DNA from 4 places in the Kluyvera sp. CHPC 1.2972 genome. Region 1 is predicted to be linked to each of the others. Evidence: predicted binding sites of a transcription regulator. Region 1 holds the regulator's gene; each other region holds the start of a gene.
The links. The regulator Fur, encoded in region 1, represses iron uptake genes when iron is present. The targets are predictions, from matches to a motif close to ATAATAATGAGAACNACTATCAA.
Positions count from the first base shown of each region.

Region 2: a site for Fur is predicted at 1,953-1,975, ahead of V6944_RS10605 (TonB-dependent receptor domain-containing protein). Genes of this name have one in related genera too.
Region 3: a site for Fur is predicted at 2,164-2,186, ahead of exbB (tol-pal system-associated acyl-CoA thioesterase). Genes of this name have one in related genera too.
Region 4: a site for Fur is predicted at 2,283-2,305, ahead of zupT (zinc transporter ZupT). Genes of this name have one in related genera too.

Region 1 covers NZ_JAPKIB010000007.1:178,374-182,589, reverse strand. Annotated here, with positions in the region: gene ybfF (esterase) at 1-462, shown strand, start outside; gene ybfE (LexA regulated protein) at 592-885, shown strand; gene fldA (flavodoxin FldA) at 1,036-1,566, shown strand; gene fur (ferric iron uptake transcriptional regulator) at 1,858-2,310, shown strand; gene chiQ (ChiQ/YbfN family lipoprotein) at 2,424-2,759, opposite strand; gene chiP (chitoporin ChiP) at 2,809-4,215, opposite strand.
Region 2 covers NZ_JAPKIB010000005.1:80,274-84,489, reverse strand. Annotated here, with positions in the region: gene V6944_RS10625 (phytanoyl-CoA dioxygenase family protein) at 1-191, opposite strand, end outside; gene V6944_RS10620 (helix-turn-helix transcriptional regulator) at 353-1,174, shown strand; gene V6944_RS10615 (nitrous oxide-stimulated promoter family protein) at 1,175-1,519, opposite strand; gene V6944_RS10610 (SelT/SelW/SelH family protein) at 1,584-1,871, opposite strand; gene V6944_RS10605 (TonB-dependent receptor domain-containing protein) at 2,078-4,216, shown strand, end outside.
Region 3 covers NZ_JAPKIB010000004.1:264,838-269,053, forward strand. Annotated here, with positions in the region: gene yghB (DedA family general envelope maintenance protein YghB) at 1-561, opposite strand, end outside; gene metC (cystathionine beta-lyase) at 809-1,996, opposite strand; gene exbB (tol-pal system-associated acyl-CoA thioesterase) at 2,248-2,979, shown strand; gene exbD (TonB system transport protein ExbD) at 2,986-3,411, shown strand; gene V6944_RS09570 (methyl-accepting chemotaxis protein) at 3,643-4,216, shown strand, end outside.
Region 4 covers NZ_JAPKIB010000004.1:229,479-233,694, forward strand. Annotated here, with positions in the region: gene hldE (bifunctional D-glycero-beta-D-manno-heptose-7-phosphate kinase/D-glycero-beta-D-manno-heptose 1-phosphate adenylyltransferase HldE) at 1-29, shown strand, start outside; gene ubiK (ubiquinone biosynthesis accessory factor UbiK) at 138-407, opposite strand; FMN riboswitch at 529-678, shown strand; gene ribB (3,4-dihydroxy-2-butanone-4-phosphate synthase) at 786-1,439, shown strand; gene zupT (zinc transporter ZupT) at 1,503-2,276, opposite strand; gene ygiD (4,5-DOPA dioxygenase extradiol) at 2,472-3,260, shown strand; gene V6944_RS09410 (glutathionylspermidine synthase family protein) at 3,264-4,216, opposite strand, start outside.

The sequences.
Region 1 (4,216 bases):
GCCCCTGAACGCATCGACCGACTGGTGGCGATTGATATTGCCCCGGTCGATTACCATGTCCGCCGTCACGATGAGATTTTTGCTGCCATTAATGCGGTGACCAGCGCCGGCGTGGCCACCCGCCAGCAGGCCGCGACGGTGATGCGCGAGTACCTTAAAGAAGAAGGCGTGATTCAGTTCCTGCTGAAATCCTTTGTCGACGGCACCTGGCGCTTTAACGTGCCGGTGTTGTGGGAACAATACCCGCATATCGTCGGCTGGGAGACTATTCCTGCCTGGGACCACCCTGCCCTGTTCATTCCCGGCGGCAATTCGCCCTATGTGGCCGAAGCCTATCGCGATGCGCTGTTGGCCCAGTTCCCGCAGGCAAAAGCGCACGTTATCGCCGGCGCGGGTCACTGGGTTCACGCCGAAAAACCGGAAGCGGTGCTGCGAGCCATTCGCCGTTATCTCGCCGAGTGATTAAAAATGCATCGACCGCGCGCCAGAATGGCCGTGGTCGTTGGCGTGTGGGCCCCACTGATGTATGATTGCGCGCTGTCTGCACCGGGCACCGCCCGGTAGCTTGTTTCCCCGAAGTCACTCAGAACCATGGCAAAAGAACAAACGGACCGTACGACCTTAGATTTGTTCGCAAATGAGCGTCGGCCGGGAAGACCAAAAACTAATCCGCTTTCGCGTGACGAACAGCTGCGCATTAATAAGCGTAATCAGTTAAAACGCGACAAAGTGCGCGGTCTGAAGCGCGTGGAGCTGAAGCTGAATAACGAAGCCGTTGATGCACTCAACGAGCTGGCGACTGCCCGTGATATGAGCCGGAGTGAACTCATTGAAGAGATTCTGATGAGCCAACTGGCCCAACTGCACGGACAGGGGAAAGCCTGAAAAATCCCCCAAAATACACTTTCATGTAGCAGAGTGTGCAGTCCGGCACGATAGCGGTTTCCGCACGCCTCTCTGTTCTGCTATGATTGCCCTTATCTGTGGGCAATAAGCCATCACCATTTCATTAAGTTTCAAGAGGTTATTTTACTCATGGCAATCGTTGGCATCTTTTTCGGTAGCGATACCGGGAACACCGAAAATATCGCAAAAATGATTCAAAAACAGCTTGGTAAAGATGTCGCTGACGTTCACGACATTGCCAAGAGCAGCAAGGAAGATCTGGAAGCATTCGATATTCTGCTGCTGGGTATCCCAACCTGGTACTACGGCGAAGCGCAGTGCGACTGGGATGATTTCTTCCCGACGCTGGAAGAAGTGGATTTCAATGGTAAGCTGGTTGCGCTGTTTGGCTGCGGCGACCAGGAAGACTACGCGGAATATTTCTGTGATGCGCTGGGCACCATTCGCGACATCATTGAACCACGTGGCGCAGCTATCGTCGGCCACTGGCCGACCGCGGGCTATCATTTCGAAGCGTCTAAAGGTCTGGCGGATGACGACCACTTTGTAGGCCTGGCTATCGATGAAGACCGTCAGCCTGAGCTGACCGCTGAGCGCGTTGAAAAATGGGTTAAGCAGGTGGCTGAAGAGCTGCATCTGGAAGACATCAAAAACGCCTGATTATCCTGTGGCGCGATGATAAATCGCGCCGCATTAATAGGTAAAAGCAATTAAAATAATAGCTACAATTTTTTAACTTTTGAGCGCATACCTGTACAATATCTTCTGATTTAGCGCGGTCTCATCGCCAGTTTGTCGGTGAAGCCTCGTTTTTGAAAGCTTAGTTTACCCGGCTCTTGCTGTTTTCATTTCAATAGGGTCATTCTATAATGAGACGCATTAATTCGGGTGCATTCTCTGTGATACTTTCGCTGATGGAAGTTAATCGTTTAGCAACAGGACAGATTCCGCATGACTGACAATAACACCGCATTAAAGAAGGCTGGCCTGAAAGTCACACTTCCACGGTTAAAGATTCTGGAAGTCCTTCAGGAACCGGATAACCACCATGTCAGCGCGGAAGACTTATATAAACGCCTGATCGACATGGGTGAAGAGATTGGCCTGGCCACGGTCTACCGCGTACTGAACCAGTTTGATGACGCCGGTATCGTGACTCGTCACAATTTTGAAGGCGGTAAATCCGTTTTCGAACTGACCCAACAGCATCACCACGATCACCTGATTTGCCTCGACTGCGGCAAAGTGATCGAGTTCAGCGATGATTCCATTGAAGCTCGTCAGCGTGAAATCGCGTCGAAGCACGGTATCCGCTTAACAAACCACAGCCTTTATCTCTACGGTCACTGCGCTGAAGGCGACTGCCGTGAAGATGAACACGCCCACGAAGGCATCGAAAAGTAACCCGATACCATTCGTAAAAAGCCAGTTGCTCACGCACTGGCTTTTTTTATACCCCCGGTTCTTCAGGCGTAAAAAAACCGCTGCAAGCAGCGGTTATTGGTATCAACGTGAGCTTATTTCTGCGGCGCGTTGTTACTGCGAATTTCCTGCCAAATCTTATCGCAGTTTTTCGCTACGGCTTCGTCATTGCCCATCTTTCTGGCATTAATGCATTTCTGGTAGTCGATGACGCGAACGCTTTCCTGATTCGCGAACTGTTCGTGCGCTTTCTCTTGCTTCAGCACGTTCAGTACGCTTTGACAGGCCTGGATTTTATCCGGATTGCCTTCTGCGGTATTAATACAGGCGCTGTAGGCATCCTTCAGCTTGCTATCTTCCTTCGGTGCGGGTGATTGAGCGCAGGCGGTTAACCCGGCGGCCATCAGTGCAACAATAATCAGTTTTTTCATACGATGAGCCTCTTAGCAGCGGCAGAAGTTTCCCCCTGCCGCGTTAGCATCAGAAAATAGTGAACGGTGCGATAACCATGAATTTCACGTCACGCTCATCCTGGAAGATGTTGCCGTAACCGCCGCCCCAGCTTGGGATATCGGAGTGGTTGTCATACTGAGTGAAGTGCAGTTTGAACAGCGTGCCTTTTGCACGGCCATCCTGAACGGTGTATGCCACATCGAGGCTGTAGGCAGACTCTTTGATCTTGTTGTTCTTGTCGTAGTACGCATCCGGGTTCATCTGCCAGGTCGCTGGCTTAGCATCCCATGCGTAAACGTAAGAAGCACCCACCGCCCAACCCGGCAGATCCCAGTTCTTCAGGTCATACATGGTGCCGAAGAAGACCGCTTTTTCGCCGTTGGCGTTGAAGTCAGAGCGGTTATCCCACCAGATATCCAGACGACCGTTAGAGGATGCGTAGGTTGGCGTCATACGCTGCAGGAAGTAACCCTGCTGACCTTCTGCTTTAACCCAGGTCCCTTCCAGACGGAAGTCGAACACTTCTTGCAGTTTGTAGCCGAAGGTTAACGCCTGCAGCCACGCGGTGCCGTCATAGATATCGTTGACGCCGTGATCGCTCACCTTGTCACGCGTACCGTAGAACTGGTAGCTGGTGGTCAGCGGACCGCCAGGGATATCAAATTTGTAGCTACCTTTGGCGAAGTACTGATCGATATAGCCTTCTGCCTGACCAAATGCGGCTTCCAGCACCAGGTCATTTTTGAAATCGTATTTCGCACCGATGGAGTGCAGGTAATCGACTTTGGTCTTCTTATCGTTCTGATAGAAGTTGTCCATTTCAAGGTGCCATGGCGCCTTGTAGTTGTTCGTCCACATGTAGGAGAAGCTCAGCGCGCCAGCATCACCGTAGTCGAAGTTAGCACCGGCTTCAGCACCCTGATAGGTACCAGGCATGAAGCTCCAGTGTGGTGCCAGCAGCGTTTGGCCGGTTGGCTGGATGTAACCCGCACGAGCCCAGGCTGGCCCTAATTTAAATTTGGCTGCCGCTTTGTACAGGCTGATACCGCTCTTATCGCCGCTGTAATCTTCGCTGTAGCCTTTGTTCTTAGAGGACAACGCAATTTCGTTCGGGTGACCACTTTCGCTACTTTCAGCCATTTCAATCGCGGTGAACGCCGCAATATCAATACCGAACATGTCAGCGGCATAGCCAGACTGGAAGTCGAGGTTGGCGTTCCAGGTGGAGTGGGAAAGGTTGGTTTTATACTTATCGTGATCGGTTACATCTTTACGGTCACGCTCACGCTGCCAGTAATAGACTCCGCCGGTCAATGTAGAATCGTCGATGAAGCCTTCTGCTTTTGCTTCCGGAGTCATCATAAAGCCTGACATTGCTGTCACACCGGCGATAGCCAGCGCCAGCGTACTACGTTTGCCACTAAACGTACGCATA
Region 2 (4,216 bases), on a different contig from region 1:
TCCACCGCCAGGTTCTCCCCTTCTTTTTCCACCAGATAATCAATGCGCTCGCGCATCGCCGCCAGCCAGTCGGCATCCGCCACGCCGTGGACGATGGTGTAGCCCTGAGTATCCAGTTCATGTTTCATTGTCGCTGACAGTTCGCCACTCGCGCCCAGCGCCTCCAGCCAGAATGCCGCTTGCTTGTCCATACCGCCCTCTCTTTTGTTAACCATTTCACAACATATATGAAAAGTTACTGCACGAACGGTCGGCATTCTGTATGAGATAGCTACACAACACTGGATTTTTGTGTACAGCAAAATAAAGTGTGATGAGATTCAAAATCCAGAATAATAACCAGGACATGAGCATGTCAGAGCAATCCCTCGTCCCCGTGCTGGAGCAGCTGCTTGCCCGGCAAAGTGACCTTGTCGTGCGGTTTCCGCAAACCTCACAGCCCGCGCCGGAACTGGCGATGAGCGTATCGTTTCCCCGTTTGGAAATCGTGCTGGAAGGCGAGCTTGCCGACGATTGCCTGAGCGCGCCGCTGGGCCCGCTACAGGCGCTCTATCTGCCCGGCGGACGCTGGAACGCCCCGCAGTGGCAAGGCCCGGCCACCACGCTGAGCATTCTGTTCAGCAAACAGAAACTCGGCTTCAGCCTGCAGCGGTATGACGGCAAAAAATTCGTGGAGATTCGTAAGCAGCACGTGGCGCGGCTGGGCCCGCGGGTAGGATCGTATCTGCTGCTGGCGATGAACGAACTGGCTATTCGCCCGGTGATGCCCACAGCGCAGATCGTGCTAAGCGGGCTGCTGAGCCACTGTATCGATCAGCTTACCCATCTGGCGGATACGGTGAGCAAGAGCAAAGAGCTGTTTCTCGCCGTTCAGGAGTATATCGACGAGCACGCCGCCGAGGCGCTCAGCCGGGAGACGGTGGCGAAGAAGTTCCACATTACGCCGAACTACCTGTCGCACCTGTTTCAGAAGTCCGGTTCGGTGGGATTCAATGAATATCTGACCGCCGTACGGCTTGAACTGGCAAAGAAATTACTGCGTGGATATGAGATGAAAATCAAAGAGATAGCCCATCACTGCGGCTTTGAAGACAGCAACTACTTCTGCCGAATTTTCCGCAAGCACACGGCGCGTTCGCCGTCGGAGTACCGCCGTCACTGCCGCACGATGTAGCTATTTTTTCGGGCGATATTTTTCCGGCAGCGCCGGCACCGGACGCCGGTCGTCAATCAGATGGCGGATGGTCAAAATCGGGTGACGCCACAGCATACGCGGGCCAGCCCAGCGCATAATCTGCTTCATCTCTTCGCGTTTGGCGGGCTGATAGCAGTGCACCGGGCACTGCTTACAAGCCGGTTTTTCCTCGCCAAACACGCATTTATCCAGTCGTTTATCGGCATAGGCATTCAGCGCCTGGTAGTGCTCTGCATCGTCCTGCGCCTGCGGGCAACGTTGCTGATAAAGCGCAATCATACTGCGGATGGTCCGTTTCTCACGGTCGATGCGTTTGCCTGCCATAGCCTGTTCCTCACCAATAAAGATGCATTAATAATACACGTTTAATAGTGCTTTCGCAGCCGCTTTATGCCTCGTGCTTGTCCACGTGGCCCAGCGGTTTTTCCGGGAAGCAGACGTCGCGCACCCGGCGTTTCAGCTCGGCGGCATCCGGGAAGCCCTCGTCGCGCTTGCGGTCCCAGATAAGTTCCTCGCCGACGGTAATGGTAAAAATCCCGCCGGTGCCGGGCACCAGGGTCACCGAGGCGATATCGGTGCTGAAAGTGTGCAACAGCTCCTGCGCCATCCAGCTGGCGCGTAGCATCCAGTTGCACTGGGAGCAGTAGGTGACCGTAATAGCGGCTTTCTGCGTCATAGTATTCTCGCGATGAATCAAAGGACTAATTGTAATCAAATTGTTGCATGCATAGAGATTTATTTGCAAACTTTATTGCAAATGATAATTCCTATCATTACCATTCGCATCACATTAAACGGAGTCGTTCGAAGCGCTTAGGGAAAAGCCGACTTCTGGAAGTAGCAAGTGAGCCAATACTAATAACGATGAAAGGCATGGCAACTATGTACAAATCCATTCAATCAGAGGCGTGGTGCAAGAAAAGCCTACTGGTAACCTCTTTGCTTGCAGCGATTTATCAGACTTCTGCCGTTGCGGCTGACACACAGGACAAAACTGCGGCGGTAGACAGCGCCGAGCAGATGACCGTCACAGCGCCCGCACCGGTGCTGAAACCGGGTAGCCAGCACGCCATTAGTGCGCAGGAGCTGCAGGACAAAGGAGCCAACGACTTTGGTTCCATCATGCGCTATGAACCTCTGATTGGCGCGACCGGCTCCAGCGGCGGCTCCGGCAACGGCAAAAGCGGCTTCGACCGCGGCGGCTACACCGGCTACAACATTCGCGGGCTCGAGAGCAACCGCGTCGGTATCGACGTGGACGGTATCGCCCAGCCGAACGCCACCGGCCGTAGCTACGTTAGCCGCGCCGGCCAGAACACCTTCGGCATTGGCCGCGACTACATTGACCCGTACATGTACGGCAGCGTCGATATTCAGTCCGGTGCCACCGATACCGAAACCGCCAACTCTTCTATCGGCGGCAACGTCTCCTTCCAGCCGAAATCGGCGGACGACTATCTGCACCCGGGCAAAACCAGCGCCTTTAGCTACCGCAGCGGTTACGACTCTGCTGACCGCAGCTGGCACAACGGCCTGACGGCGGCAGGCGGTGATGAAACCCTGCGCGGGATTTTCGTCTACAGCCGTCGTGATGGTCAGGAGACCACCACCAATAGCTCAAGCGTCGACGCTTTCCCGGCAAACTGGCACTCTGACGCATTTATGACCTCGGGGATCTGGCAACCAAACGATCAGCATAAACTGACCAGCACCCTCGACTACTACCATAAAACCAACCATACCCATTATGACGTCTGGAACGACAGCGGCAGCAAGACCATTGGTAACGCGCAGCAGACCAGCCAGACCCGTCGCTGGGGGCTGAGCCTGAAAGATGACTGGACGCCGATGAACGACTTCATCGACAGCATGTCCACCAAGGTGTACTACCAGCACACCGAAGCACACGACCAGACCTACATGCCGGACAGCTTCACCAATACCATGGAAACGGTCTACTCGAACTACGACACCGACACCTGGGGTATGCAGACGGCATTGGCAAAAACGCTTGGCCGCCACGACCTGAGCGCTGGCTTTAACGCCAGCACTACCAAAACCCAGCGTCCGTTCAGCCAGTCGCCGGTTCCGAGCGTCTTCACCGAGATTATGCAGCCGGAAGCAGACAGCCGTGAGTACACGGTAGCTGGCTTCCTGCAGGATCAGATCAACTTCGATCTCGACAGCCATAACCTTGCGGTGATCCCAGGCATTCGCGTGGTGCATCAGTCCACCAAGCCGGAGAACCTTAGCAGCCTGACCACTAACAGCACGGTGCTGACGGAGTCGTCGGTTTCTAAGCTGTATGGCAAAAATTCAGATACTCAGGCGCTGCCGTCACTGACCTTCCAGTACGACGTGACGCCGCGCCTGATGACCTATTTGCAGTACAAACGCGGCGCGGAGTTCCCGAACACCAGCCAGCTGTACGGTTCATGGAACCTCGGTTCCAGCTACGCGGGCCGCGGCCAGTACGCGCTGATCGGCAATACCGATCTGAAAACCGAGACCAGCGACAACTTCGAATGGGGTATGAAGGGCGAGGTGACCGAAGGGATCACCATGCGTACCGCGCTGTTCTACAACAGCTATAAAAACTTTATTGCCTACACCCGTTACACTCGCTCAAACAACCCGAGCCAGTTCACTAACGTACCGTCAAACATCTACACCATTTATCAGGCGGAAAACCGCGATAAAGCCTATATCTACGGCGGTGAAATCAGCGCGAAGTTCAACTTCGGCACCTGGTTTGAGCAGGTTGATGGCCTGAGCGCAACTCTGGCCTACGGTTACAGCGAAGGGCAGTCGAAATCCAGCTACTACGGCGACAAATATGTCGACCTTGATAGCGTTGCGCCAATGAAAGCCATCGTCGGCGTGGCGTGGGATGATCCGTCCAAAGTTTACGGTACCGCGCTGACCGCCACCTTCGTGAAAGGCAAACGCGCTACCCCGACCAACCGTGAAAGCTACACCAACACTGGCGGCGCGCTGACGGATTCCACCAGCGAATATATG
Region 3 (4,216 bases), on a different contig from region 1:
CTGATCTTCATGACGTTTGACGAACGGGATCATGCTAATGGCATAGCCTAAGCTCGTCACCACGCCAACCCACAACAGCGCGCTCAGCCAGTTAAACACCTGGAAACGACGATTCGACAGACCGGAGATACCTGCCATCGTTGGCAGCAGGGTACGGACAAACGCCAGGAAACGCCCCGCCAGCAGCGCCAGCAGACCGTGACGGTCAAACATACAGGTTGCGCGCTGATGGTATTTATCCGGCAGCTGCGCCAGCCAGCCTTTCACCACGCGGGTATTACCCAACCAACGACCCTGAATATAGCTCAGCCAGCAGCCGAGGCTGGCGGCTGCGGTCAGAATGGCAATAGTGGGGACGTAGCCCATCACGCCCTTCGCAATGAGCGCGCCCGCTAATAGCAGAAGGCTATCGCCGGGTAAGAATGAAGCGGGAAGCAGGCCATTTTCCAGAAACAGAGTGGCAAACATGACCAGATAAACGACCCCCACGACGTGCGGATTCGCCAGAGCAGCAAAATCGTGCTGCCAAAGCGCGGCGACAATATCTTGAATAACGACCATGAACATTCCTGTGGAACAGCGTTTTTGCTTATTGTACGCCCGAAAGATTAAGAACACCTTGATCGCGTGCGCAACAAATGAAGCCGCGCTGTTCTGATTTACTGACAACAACGCGGAAACGGTTTACGCCGACGGTGGTCAATCACTTCGGGGACCGACTGTTCTCAACATCGGTGACGCGCCTGACCGACGCATCAAAAACAGTGTTAACCCACCCGATGGCCTAGGCTACCGGGCTGAGGCCATGTTACACGATGCGGGCAAATCCTGCCGCTAAATCCGCAATCAGATCGTCAACGTTTTCTAAACCGATATGGACGCGCACCAGCGTGCCGGTGAAATCGATTTTTCCTTCCGGACGAATGCTGGCGAGCTCGGACGGCTGATTCGCCAGAATCAGCGACTCAAATCCACCCCAGGAGTAGGCCATGCTGAACAGCGAGAAGTTATCGAGGTAGTTTGCCAGTTCTTCATCATTGAGGCGTTTTTTGAGCACGAACGAGAACAGGCCGCTGCTGCCGGTAAAATCACGCTTCCAGAATTCATGCCCTTTACTGCCCGGCAGTGCAGGGTGGTTCACGCGCTCAACCTGCGGCTGCTGCGCCAACCATTCGGCAACCTTCAGGCTGCTTTCATGATGCTGACGTAAACGCACGCCCAGCGTACGCAGACCGCGGCTGGTCATATAAGCGGTGTCGGCATCGAGCATCTGGCCCATCAGGTAGGCGTTTTCGCGCAGCTGCGCCCAGCAGCGTTCGTTAGATACCGCCGTCCCGACCATCGCATCCGAATGGCCAATAAGGTATTTGGTGCCGGCCTGAATAGAAATATCGATACCGAAATCGAGCGCTTTAAACAGAATCCCCGCCGCCCAGGTATTGTCGATCATGATGATCGCTTCAGGCGCGACGCGGCGCACGGCGGCAACGATGGCCGGAATATCGTGCACTTCCATGGTGATAGAACCAGGGGATTCCAGGAACACGATTTTGGTGTTGGGCTTAATCAACTCGGCAATCCCTTCGCCGATCATCGGGTCGAACCAGCTGGTGGTGACGCCCAGCTTACCGAGAATTTTGGTGCAGAAGTCCTGGCTTGGTTCATAGGCGGTGTTGGTCATCAGCACGTTATCGCCCTGTTCCACAAACGCCAGAATGGTGTTGGCGACCGCTGCCGCGCCGCATGGGAAAAGCGCGCAGCCAGCGCCGCCTTCCAGCTCACACATCGCTTCCTGCAATGAGAAGTGGGTGAGGGTGCCGCGACGGCCGTAGAACAGTTCGCCGTTAGCGCGGTTGTGGGTCGCATGTTTTTTGGCGGCGACGGTGTCGAACACCAGCGAGGAGGCGCGCTGAATGACGCTGTTCACCGATCCCTGAGTGTATTTTTTGCTGCGTCCGGCGTTAACCAGCGCGGTATCGAGGTGCTTGTCTGCCATTTTTTATCTGCCTATTTTTATACGTCTGGATGGCTAAATTAACACGATTGCGCGTGGGATCTACCGTTACCTGCGCGAACAGCAGAAAATTTTGCTAAAAAACCGGCTGAAAACTTTTTTACTGCGTAAGCGCAAGGAAAATAAGTGTGATTTGGGTCAATATGTAAATACTAATGAGAACTACTATCAATTCGACGATGTTTTGATATTATTGTGCTCAGAATTTGTGATTTATGTCCTGGAGATACACAGTGGGTAATAATTTGATGCAGGCGGATCTCTCCGTTTGGGGTATGTATCATCATGCCGACATCGTGGTTAAAGTGGTCATGATTGGCTTGATACTGGCATCCGTCGTCACCTGGGCTCTTTTCTTCAGCAAGGGTGCTGAGCTTCTTTCCCATAAGCGCCGCCTCAAGCGCGAACAGAAACTGTTAGCGGATGCGCGTTCTCTGAATCAGGCGACTGAAATGGCAGGCGCATTTGATGCCAATAGCCTGAGCTCCCAGTTAATCAACGAAGCGCAGAACGAGCTGGAGCTCTCTGCGGGTTCCGAAGATAACGAAGGCATTAAAGAACGTACCGGCTTCCGTCTGGAACGTCGCGTGGCGGCCGTGGGTCGTCATATGGGCCGTGGTAACGGCTTCCTGGCGACCATCGGTGCTATCTCCCCGTTCGTCGGCCTGTTTGGTACCGTATGGGGTATCATGAACAGCTTCATCGGCATCGCCCAGACCCAGACCACTAACCTGGCGGTTGTGGCGCCGGGTATTGCAGAAGCGCTGCTGGCGACCGCGATTGGTCTGTTCGCCGCGATTCCTGCGGTGGTCATCTATAACATCTTTGCGCGTCTGATTGGCGGCTTTAAAGCCAACCTGAGCGACGTTGCGGCGCAGGTTCTGCTGCTGCAAAGCCGTGACCTGGACCTCAGCGCCAGCGGCGTACATCCGGTGCGTACCGCCCAGAAATTACGAGTAGGTTAACGCCCCATGGCAATGCGTCTTAATGAAAATCTGGACGATAATGGCGAAATGCATGATATCAACGTGACGCCGTTTATCGATGTCATGTTGGTACTGCTGATTATCTTCATGGTTGCCGCGCCGCTGGCAACCGTCGATGTCAAAGTGAATCTGCCAGCGTCATCCAGCCAACCGCAGCCTCGCCCGGATAAACCGGTCTATCTGTCGGTGAAGGCGGACAAATCGATGTTCCTCGGCAATGATCCTATCACCGACGACAACATGGTGACGGCGATTGATACGCTCACGGAAGGTAAGAAAGATACCACCATCTTCTTCCGCGCGGATAAAACCGTGGACTACGAAACGATGATGAAGGTCATGGATACCCTGCACCAGGCGGGCTATCTGAAGATTGGCCTCGTTGGCGAAGAAACCGTCGCGAAAAAATAAGTATCCCGGATGGCGCGTTCTGCGCCATCCGTTATTATTGCCCCGGCAATATAATATTTCCCTTAAGTCTTATCTATTCCAACCCGCTGTTAAATAAAATTAAGTGCGGCTTAATCTTGTCGGTATATTTCTAACAATATACTGGCTAGCGATAAATAACCCCTCTACGCTTAATTCTGAACGCTAACAATAATATGATGTGAAATGACACCTGCGCGGGCGGAATATATCATGGCAATAATGACGTTGTGGCAGCCCAACGGGCTGTCTCAGGATCTGTTCTCTTTATCCTCTATTCGCCGCAGAGCGGACCGGCTGCTGATGGTGCTGGCCTGGGTGATGTGGGGCGTTTCGCTAGGCGTCGGGGCGATGAACGATGACCTCAGCCTGGCGCTGCTGGCGGCAACGCTGCTTTCTGTACTGGGCACATTGATGACGCTCCTTTTTCCCGGCAGATTAATTACCCGGCTGGTCTACGCCTTTATTATGATGGCTTATTCCGCGCTGCTTATTCAACTGGGTAGTGGTGAAACCGAATACCACTTCTCGGTGTTTGTATTGCTCTCTGCGCTGCTGGCATGGCGAGACTGGCGACCATTAATTATGGGCGCGGCTGTTATTGCCGTACATCATCTGGTGTTTAATTATTTACAGGAATATGGCCTGTTCAATATTACCGTATTCATGCATACCGGGCTGGAAATGGTGGTGATGCACGGGCTGTACGTTGTCGCGCAGACGATATTTCTGGTGCTGCTGGCGGTGCGGATGGAGCAGGATGCCCGCTCGGCCAGCGAAGTGGCGA
Region 4 (4,216 bases), on a different contig from region 1:
AGAAGATTCAGAAAGATAGCGAGAAGTAGTGCGCTATTGATGCCGGATGGCGCTACGCTTATCCGGCCTACCACTTCCCGAGCATCCGATTTGTAGGCCGGATAAGGCGTAGCCGCCATCCGGCACTCAACAACGATTTACTCTTTATCGTCCGCAGCCGGTGCCGCCGCACGGTTTTCCAGCTCGCTAATCCGCTGTTCCAGCAGCGCCAGCTTCTCACGCGTACGCAGCAGAACCTGAGTCTGCACATCAAACTCTTCGCGGCTCACCACATCAAGGCGCGTCAGCTGCGACTGGATAACCTGGCGAACTTTCTTCTCAATATCATCACCGAACTCACGCAGACCTTTCGGCATAGACTCGTGGACCTGGCGGGCGATTTGTTCAATTTTTTTCGGGTCGATCATCTCTTGTTCCCTGATTCTGTCGGCATGAAGGCTATTGTAGTGTCTTATCCCGGTGCGATAAACCAGAATTGTTCGAAGCTTATGCATTGCCGAAGATAGTCATTGGCGTTATAGTAAGTACGCTTATTCTCAGGGCGGGGCGAAATTCCCCACCGGCGGTAAATCAGCTACGGCTGAAAGCCCGCGAGCGCTTCCTATGAACATGGGAAGGTCAGCAGATCCGGTGTAATTCCGGGGCCGACGGTTAGAGTCCGGATGGGAGAGAGTAACGATTCAGTTGGGTTAAGCACCCGCTCGCGTTATCTATTTGCCGTTATATCGGCACTCCTAAGACTGCCCTGATTCTGGTAACCATAATATTAATGAGGTTTTTTTACCATGAATCAGACGCTACTTTCCTCTTTTGGTACTCCGTTCGAACGCGTTGAAAACGCGCTTGTTGCTCTGCGCGAAGGTCGCGGTGCGATGGTGCTGGACGACGAAGATCGCGAGAACGAAGGCGACATGATCTTTGCCGCCGAAAACATGACCGTTGAACAAATGGCGCTGACTATCCGTCACGGTAGCGGCATCGTTTGTCTGTGTCTCACCGACGAACGTCGTAAACAGCTGGATCTGCCAATGATGGTAGAAAACAACACCAGCGCTTACGGCACTGGCTTTACCGTCACCATCGAAGCGGCTCATGGCGTGACCACCGGCGTTTCTGCCGCTGACCGTCTGACCACCGTTCGCGCGGCGATTGCCGACAACGCGAAACCTTCCGATCTGAACCGTCCTGGCCACGTTTTCCCACTGCGCGCGCAGGCGGGTGGCGTGCTGACCCGTGGCGGTCACACCGAAGCGACTATCGATCTGGTGACGCTGGCAGGCTTCAAACCAGCAGGCGTGCTGTGTGAACTGACCAACGACGACGGCACCATGGCGCGTGCGCCAGAGTGCATCGAGTTTGCGAAGAAACATAACATGGCGCTGGTGACCATCGAAGATCTGGTAGCCTACCGTCGCGAACACGAGCGTAAAGCCAGCTAATCTAGCGGCCTACGTGATGAAGCCCGGTTTGCGATACGCACCGGGCTTTTTTATTGCCTGACGTTAGCCAATGCCCATCGATTGCAGAATCACCAGGCTCATCCCCATGACCGACATGCCGCACAGCACGCCGTAGCTGGGGTTGTTGTTAGGGTCAATCTCTTTGGCCAGCGGCATCAGTTCATCGACGGAAAGGGCGACCATAATCCCGGCGACCGCCGCCATAATCGAGGCCATCAGCACCGGTGACACCATGCTGCCAAGAATCGCCCACGCCAGCACGCCGCCCAGTATTTCCGCCATGCCGGAAATTCCTGCCCAGAATACCGCTTTGCGCTTTGAGCCCGTGGCGGCGTAGACCGGCCCGGCAACCGCCAGACCTTCAGGAATATTGTGCAGCGCCACGGCGAGCGCAATGCCGAAGCCTAGCTCAAGGTTGTTGCTGGCGGTGACGAAGGTAGCGATACCTTCGGGGAAGTTGTGCAGGCTGATGCCAAGAGTTAACAGCACGGCGGTACGGCGAATGTTGCGCGGCAGCGGCTGAGTGTTTTTCTGCATCAGATCCTGCGGATGCGCATGCGGCAGGGCGTGATCGAGCGCAAAGTAGCCAATCAGGCCGACGACAAACATGCCGTAGCCCAACACCGGCGACATTCCCGGCGTGCCGAGCGCGGCGGGCAGCATCTCCATTAATGAGATCAGCAGCATAATGCCAGCGGCGAAGCCGAGCGAGAAGGCGAGTACCCGGTTAGACGGCTTTTGCCCGATCACCCCGAGTATGGCGCCGATAAAGGTGGCAGCTCCTGCCAGTAATGTCAGAATCAGCGGTACCGACATCGCTTACTCCTTATGATAATGATTATCATTCATGATATTGAAAATCGTCAGCCGTGGCGAGAGGCGACGCTATTCTTTACTTCATCCTTACATTCAAATTTTCTGAAGATCATCATCACGCTTATCTGAGTTTATCCTCACTCAAAACGGGTTAATGTGGTGTTATTAAATTATGCCCTCTGGAAGGATAACATCATGTCTCGTAGCCGAATGCCAGCACTGTTTTTAGGTCACGGTAGCCCGATGAACGTACTGGAAGATAACCTCTATACCCGTACCTGGCGGCATCTGGGTGAAACGTTGCCGCGTCCAAAAGCCATTGTGGTGGTGTCCGCGCACTGGTTCACTCGTGGCACGGGCGTGACGGCGATGGAAACCCCGAAAACGATCCACGATTTCGGCGGCTTCCCGCAGGCGCTGTACGATACCCATTACCCGGCTCCGGGTTCCCCGGCGCTGGCGCAACAGCTGGTTGAACTGCTGGCACCGGTTCCGGTGGCGCTGGATAAAGAGGCCTGGGGCTTTGACCACGGCTCATGGGGCGTGTTGATTAAGATGTACCCGAATGCGGACATCCCAATGGTGCAGTTGAGTATCGACAGCACGAAGCCAGCAGCCTGGCACTTTGAGATCGGACGTAAGCTGGCGAGCCTGCGCGATGAAGGCATTATGCTGGTGGCCAGCGGTAACGTGGTGCACAACCTGCGTACGGCGAAATGGCATGGCGATTCAACGCCTTACCCGTGGGCCACGTCGTTTAACGATTATGTGAAGGCGAATCTGAGCTGGAAAGGGCCGGTAGAAGAGCATCCGCTGGTGAACTATCTGGCGCATGAGGGCGGTTCGCTGTCGAACCCAACGGCGGATCACTTCCTGCCGCTGCTTTATGTGCTGGGTGCCTGGGATGGCGAAGAGCCCATCACGATCCCGGTAGACGGTATCGAAATGGGCTCCCTGAGTATGCTGTCGGTGCTAATCGGTTAACGATTATTCGACGAAAATGTGGGGATAGAAGCGTGACAGATCCTGAGTGATCAGCGCTCTGTCCTCACGAATGCCAATTCCGGCAGGCTCGTCGTTAATCAGCCAACTGCCAATCAACATGTAGCTATCACCAAACTTCGGCAGCGGATGGAACTGCTGCACGATCATCCCTTCTTCGCCGTACGGCCCTTCCACCTGCTCGATGGTTTTACCGTTCTCGACTATCGAAATGTTCGCGCCTTCGCGGGAGAAGATCGGCTTCACCACGAATTTGTCCATCTCTGGATGATCGTCTTCGGCAAAGTAGGCTGGCAGCAGGTTCGGGTGATCCGGGAACATCTCCCACAGCAGCGGCAGCAGCGCTTTGTTAGAGATGATGCTCTTCCAGGCCGGTTCCAGCCAGCGCACGCCAGCGTCTTCAAGCTTGGTGGAGAACATCTCGCGCAGCATGTATTCCCACGGATAGAGCTTGAACAGATTGCTGATGACCTGATCCTGCAGATCGGTAAACTGGCCTTTTTCGCCCAAGCCGATCTCATCAACATAGAGGAACTCGGTCGCTACGCCAGCTTCAGCGGCGCAGTCCTGCAGATACTGCACGGTACCGCGATCTTCCACGGTGTCCTGGCAGCAGGTCAGATGCAGCAGCTGGAAGCCGTGCTGTTCGCGCAGCACGTTGAAGCGCTCGATGATCTTTTCCTGCAGGCTGTTGAACTGGTCGCTGCCTTCCGGCAGGTTGCCCGCGTTGATCTGATCTTCGAGCCAGATCCACTGGAAGAACGCCGCTTCGTACAGTGACGTTGGGGTATCGGCGTTATTTTCCAGCAGCTTCGGTTCACCGGTGCCGTCCCATGCCAGATCGAGGCGCGAGTAGAGCGACGGCTGCTGCGTTTGCCATGACTGGCGCACGAAGGTCCAGGTGTGCTTTGGAATGCGGAATTTCGCCATCAGCTCAT